Fodinibius salicampi: one gene and its partner. The protein of the gene in region 1 interacts with the protein of each later gene in a pairwise test. Links are inferred from orthologs where the notes say so. Each region holds a gene or a part of one and is shown on either strand. Other genes may lie near its edges.

What was found. The genes of interacting proteins can lie anywhere in the genome.
Region 2: the proteins of sucC (region 1) and sucD interact in binary tests that used the Escherichia coli proteins (3 or more experiments, as listed by UniProt). The link is inferred for Fodinibius salicampi from one-to-one orthologs.

The regions. Positions count from the first base shown.
Region 1 is NZ_BAABRS010000003.1:223,046-226,240, forward strand. What follows is about bases 26-3,000. They hold sucC (ADP-forming succinate--CoA ligase subunit beta), read left to right. Parts: upstream 26-896; coding sequence 897-2,105; downstream 2,106-3,000. Other genes in these bases: ABEB05_RS12150 (TolB family protein), read left to right, coding at 26-709; ABEB05_RS12160 (hypothetical protein), read left to right, coding at 2,235-3,000. Outside these bases: more of ABEB05_RS12150, read left to right, coding at 1-25; more of ABEB05_RS12160, read left to right, coding at 3,001-3,089; ABEB05_RS12165 (TonB-dependent receptor), read left to right, coding at 3,096-3,195. UniProt on the Escherichia coli protein: Succinyl-CoA synthetase functions in the citric acid cycle (TCA), coupling the hydrolysis of succinyl-CoA to the synthesis of either ATP or GTP and thus represents the only step of substrate-level phosphorylation in the TCA.
Region 2 is NZ_BAABRS010000001.1:1,367,003-1,370,174, reverse strand. The notes cover bases 116-3,067. They hold sucD (succinate--CoA ligase subunit alpha), read right to left. Parts: upstream 2,054-3,067; coding sequence 1,178-2,053; downstream 116-1,177. Other genes in these bases: dnaG (DNA primase), read left to right, coding at 2,323-3,067; ABEB05_RS05670 (hypothetical protein), read left to right, coding at 583-954; ABEB05_RS05675 (carbohydrate kinase family protein), read left to right, coding at 116-357. In the rest of the region: more of ABEB05_RS05675, read left to right, coding at 1-115; more of dnaG, read left to right, coding at 3,068-3,172. UniProt on the Escherichia coli protein: Succinyl-CoA synthetase functions in the citric acid cycle (TCA), coupling the hydrolysis of succinyl-CoA to the synthesis of either ATP or GTP and thus represents the only step of substrate-level phosphorylation in the TCA.

The DNA.
Region 1 (3,195 bases):
CAGCAAGAAATCGGAGCAGTTTCCCATCAGTTCGGCACGTGATGGAGACCTGCCTTCATGGTCGCCGGATAGCCAGAATCTGCTTTATCATTCCAGTGAAGACGGTGATATGGAAATCTATCTCCGCAACTACAGAGCAAAGGATATACGAAAACTGACCTCCAATGAAGCGACCGATGTTTACCCCTTCTTTTCGCCCAGCGGTAAAGATATTTTATTCTTAACAGACCGGGATGGCAATTTCGAAATTTATACTATGGAACCCGACGGGCGTAATCAAACACGACTCACCTACTCTCCCCATTCCTATGAAGTAGATCCGGTCTGGTCACCTGATGGTGAAAAAATCGCCTTTTCTTCTGATCGCAATGACAACTTTGACCTGTATGTCATGGATAAAGACGGTTCAAATCAAAGGCAACTTACAACCGATCCTCATTTTGATCTCGGACCGCAATGGGCGCCGGATGGACACACTCTCCTTTTTACCTCCAATCGCTTCGGAAGCTTCGATCTTTTCACTATCGATATTAGGAATAAAACCATGAAGCAGCTTACTGCTCATTCTGCAAAAGATTACTACGCTTCTTGGTCGCCCAACGGACAAGAAATTCTGTTTTGTTCCGATCGTTCCGGTCCGGATGAAATCTATATCATGAACAAAGACGGAACAGATTTGAGAAAAATAAAAATCAACCGATACCAATAGTTCATAATTCAAGACCTTTCCGGTATAACTAAATTACTAATTATATATCCGGCTGAATTTCTTGCCATTCATTTGTTATATTAAGCGATCGAATTATACCGTACTATATTTATCATCGGTCGGACTTCGGATTACAGTTGACCACTTTAAAACCTTGCAGTAACATTTAACCATACAGATTGTCGTTATGAAAATTCATGAGTATCAAGCGAAGGATTTACTAAAAAAATATGATGTAGCCGTGCCAGCAGGCGTTTCGGCAACCTCGGCAGATGAGGCCGTAAAAGCTGCTGAAGAAATGAAAGCGGATGGCGCTACACTATTTGTCGTAAAAGCCCAAATCCATGCCGGTGGACGCGGCAAAGGGAAAACGAAAAACAGTGGAGTCAGCGGTGTTATTCTCTGCGATACCATTGATGAAGTCCGTGATGCCGCCGAATCGCTGCTTGGTGATGTACTGGTTACCAAACAAACCGGAGAAGAGGGTCAGAAGGTTCAGCGTATTTATGTAACTGATGGCGTCGATATTGAGCAGGAGTTCTATCTCGGTATTCTGCTCGACCGCTCAAAGAGCAAGAATGTAATTATGGTATCTACCGAAGGCGGAGTGGAAATCGAAAAAGTTGCTGAAGAAACACCCGACAAAATTATCAAGGAATGGATAGAACCGGGTATGGACCTGCAACACAACCAGGCACGCCGTCTCGCTTTTGCCCTCGGGCTCGAAGGCGATGCCTTTAAAAAAGCCGTGAAATTTATCATGGCATTGTATAAGTGCTATGAAGAAACCGATGCAAATATGGTCGAAATCAACCCGCTGGTACTCACTCCCTCTGGCGATGTGATGGCCCTCGATGCCAAGATGACTTTTGATGACAACGCGCTCTTCCGCCACCCGGAAATTGAGGAACTGCGTGATAAATCGGAAGAAAATCCGGTAGAGCTTGAAGCTTCCGAATACGGGCTGAATTATATTAAGCTCGACGGTAATGTTGGTTGTATGGTCAACGGTGCGGGACTTGCCATGGCGACCATGGATATCATCAAGCTTTCCGGCGGCGATCCGGCTAACTTCCTGGATGTGGGCGGAAGCGCCAATGTGGAAACCGTGAAAAACGGCTTCCGTATTATCCTTGAAGATAAAAACGTGAAAGCGATTTTGATTAATATTTTTGGTGGAATTGTACGATGCGACCGTGTAGCAAATGGAGTCATTGAAGCGGTCAAAGATCCTGAAATCGCAGAGAAGGTTCAGGATGTACCCATTATCGTCCGCCTGCAGGGAACCAATGCCGAGGAAGCGAAGGAGATCATTGACAATTCAGACTTGAATGTCATCTCTGCCGTGCTGCTTAAAGATGCTGCGGAAGAAGTTTCCAAGGTGCTGGCGGCGTAATCCAAACAATCCTTCTTATTTACACCCAAGGGACGCGATAAATCGCGTCCCTTTTTTATTTCCTTTCATTTGCAATTAGTAACTTCTTTTTTTAATTCATCTAATGCCCTAATAACAATGTAATACCCTTTGAAATTTTTTTCCTCCATATATATTCGATTGGTCTACTGCCTGTTGGGGGCTCTATTATTACTCTCAGGATGCGATTCATCTTTTGAGCCTCACCAAGAGAATAGTCGCTATTACTTCTCCATGTTCGGTTATCTTGATGCCTCTGCCGATACTCAATGGGTTCGCATAATGCCCGTGCGGGATTCTCTGCTGCACCAGCCGCACGAAATAGATGCCACCGTTACATTGGAAGAGCTAGAAACCGGGAAAACTATAACACTGAACGACTCTCTTTTTCACTTTTCCAATAATCGATATGCCCATAATTTCTGGACAACCCAGCCACTGGAGCCGTCTAGAACGTATCGCCTAAAAGCAGAACGATCCGATGGTGCAGCAAGCCATACCACCATCACTTTGCCCACAGACTATCCCACTCCCATTGCCTATATCTGGGAACCGGACGATTTCACTCCCGATAGAATAGATATTAAAGATATTGAAAAATTGGTGGATGCTCAGGTTATTCATCAAACCCAAGATCAACGCTCCACTATAAATTTCATAAAAGATACCGTTGTAGTCCCTGATAGATCCTATCAAGTACTCATTCAACCGTGGATAAATTATGAATCTATCGGGACAACCCTCGATGCAATCCCCAATGAAGATCTAAAAATATTTGTAGCTGCTGCAACCAATGAATTTCCGGATTTTGCAACCATAGATGAAATAACTATCACCTTTCCGGGGGGAGTATCTAATGTAGAAAATGGAGTAGGTTATGTGGCTGGCATAGTCAGCAAAACAATCCCTTATCGAAGTTGCTTTAACAACAACCTAAAACGCACTCCTTGTCCCCTGATTAAATAAATGCACATGACCAAGCTAAAGTATATACTGAGTACTGGGTATTGTAATCAACAAAGGGGAAGGACTGCTAAGTCAGGAATATTTTTTATTCTGATTATCTTCTACC
Region 2 (3,172 bases), on another replicon or contig:
GCCGAGCTGGAACAAATTAAAAAGTGGTTTTCTTTATCGGGAAGTTCTTGTCAGATTGTTGAAACGTTAGCTGAAAAATTTGAATGTTCATTCATTTGTATAACGAAAGGGCCGGCGGGAGCAATGCTATTTGAAGACGGGAGCTGGTCTGACCATAGAGGGTATAAAACCGATGCTAAGGATAGTGTTGGAGCAGGAGATGCTTTTTTGGCAACAATGATCTATGGAGTACAGTGTGGGAAGAAAGGCAAGGAGCTCCTTAAGTATGCGAATGCCGCAGGTTCATTTGTAGCACAAAAAAGTGGCGCAACCCCTGAATATGATATCCACAGTATAGAAGAAATTGTAATGGGATAAAATTACTGGAATTTTATTATCTGGTTTTCTGTGGATGTATTTGCCGTTGTCTGATCACTTATCTGGTGAATAGCAGTTCCGAAAATGTTAGAAAAACAATAATCTGATTGCAACAAAGTTTTATCTATACAGATCCTGAGGATTTGGTAATAGGTATTTTAGGATTTTGGTGAGGTTGCATGGTGATAAATATGCAAATTCTTCAAAATTAAAGCTATAAAAAATATGAGACGTTTTATCTTAATACTCCCGGTCATTTTGATAGTAGGTTTGATGAATATACAGGCTCAACCAACTGCTAAAAATTATCAAAACAATGCGGGGGACTCCCTAAAAATTTCCGGTGATGTGGATCGGTCATCTTTGGATCAAATGCCTATCTATAATCCCAAAGACAGTGACGCTAAAATATTGCACTACAAACCCAAAGGGTTTACTTACGATATGCCGGTTATTGGACAGGCAGACAGTCTTTCTTCCAATAAGGAATTTTCCTTGGATTTAGGTAAAAACCTGTTCGATCAATGGCCATCCAATATAAAGGAAGACCAAGAAGAAGATTCCACTGAGAATAAAAAGGTAGGAAGCCGGTATTAACTGGGTTTTATCTGTTTTGTGGTATTTTTCTATAAGGGCACTTATAAATGTACCGATAGCCAGTCCAAAGATAAGATAAGCCATAGCAATTATAGCTCCGTTATGGAACTTTTTAACCTCGAACAGTTTCAAATACTGTTGTTGGTAACAGTTTGTGTTAAAAAAGAACCGCCACAAAGAAAAGCTCGTCCGATCAATTTATGACCGGACGAGATAATTAATTCTAAACTGTTTCTAATAATTCTTTGAGCGTTTTGCCAATTTCAGCAGGACTATCAACGACGGTTACGCCCGCATCACGCAGTGCCTTTTTCTTCGCATCGGCACCCCCTTCTCCTCCGGAAATAATGGCGCCGGCATGTCCCATGCGTCGGCCGGGAGGAGCTGTACTTCCCGCGATAAAGGCAACGACCGGTTTATCAACATTATCTTTGATATAAGCGGCGGCTTCTTCTTCAGCCGTTCCTCCAATTTCGCCGATGAGTACAATTGCTTCCGTATTATCATCGTCCTGGAAAAGCTTAACAGCGTCAGTATGGGTAGTTCCGATAACAGGATCACCGCCAATACCGATAGCCGTGCTTTGTCCAAGTCCGGCTTTGGTCAATTGGTCGACCGCTTCATAGGTAAGCGTTCCGGATCTCGAAATGAGTCCCACTTTTCCGGATGTAAAAATATTTCCGGGCATAATACCTATTTTGGCTTCACCCGGAGTTATGACTCCTGGGCAGTTGGGCCCAACAAGCGCAGCACCGTAGCTTTCCACTACTTGTTTGGCAACTACCATATCTTTAACGGGAATACCTTCCGTAATACAGATAATGACTTCAATCCCTGCAAAGGCGGCTTCGGAAATGGCATCGCCTGCAAAAGCCGGCGGTACAAAAATGACAGAAGTATTTGCCTGTTCTTTTTCAACAGCATCTGCAACCGTATTGTAAACCGGAAGTCCCAGATGTTCTTGGCCGCCTTTACCAGGCGTGACTCCCGCAACTACATTTGTGCCGTATTCTATCATTTGTTTAGTATGGAAACTACCTTCGCTGCCCGTAATTCCCTGTACTACTAATCGAGTATCGTTACCAACAAGTACGCTCATGAACTATTCTATTAAATTAAACGGTTCTGTTGTGTCGGACGGAATATACCCACATCATAGTGAATTGGCAAAGATATCAGAAGGGAATTAGAAATTTGGGAAGTAATCAGAATCTTAGTTTCAAATATTACCTGATAGATGGTTTTTGATTTTGTATTATCCAAGGATTAACAAGGTAGATTTGGAGTAATAGAATTCGTGTAGTCTAATTTTAAATTCTGGATATATAGGATGATAATGACCGGAAATTCCATTATTATTTCTGAGTTATGGCAGTAATGATTCCCGATGAAAAAAAAGAGGAAGTGCGCGGTGCCTCGGATATCGTTGAGGTAGTCGAAGACTACGTCAAGCTCAAACGATCCGGACGCAGTTGGAAAGGGTTATGTCCTTTTCACGACGAACGTACGCCTTCTTTCCACGTAACGCCAGACCTGGGCATCTATAAGTGTTTTGGATGTGGAGAATCGGGAGATGTATTTAACTTTGTTATGGAAATGGAGGGGGTCGGCTTTCTTGAAGCCATGCGTTCATTGGCCGACCGTTATGGAGTTTCATTGCCAGAAGAAGATGACGAAGAGCTTACCGAAGAGCACAATCTGAGAGAAGGAATTTATCACGCCCTTAAATATGCGGGTGTTTTTTTCTACCGGCACTTGATGGAGACAGATGAAGCCCAAAAGGCCCGTGACTATCTGCAAAAACGCGGATACAATCGGAAGATTATCAAAAAATACGGTCTGGGTTATGCGCCTGAGGGAGGAGAACAACTCTACAGGGCGGCCTTGGATTCGGGATTAAATGAAGAATATCTTTTTGAAGCAGGATTGATAAAGCCGAGTAACAGAGGAGAGGGCTACTACGACGCCTTCCGGGGAAGGCTGATGTTTCCCATATTTAATCCATCGGGCAAAGTGATTGCCTATGCCGGGCGCGTATTAGGGAATGAGAAGACCGCTAAATATATTAATTCTCCTCAGACCAAAGTTTATAATAAAAGTGAAGTTCTTTACGGAATTAATTTTGCCAAAAATGAAATTCGCAAATCCGATGAGGTTATTCTGGTAGAAGGTTATACCGATGTTATATCACTGCAACAGTATGGTATCGAAAATGTAG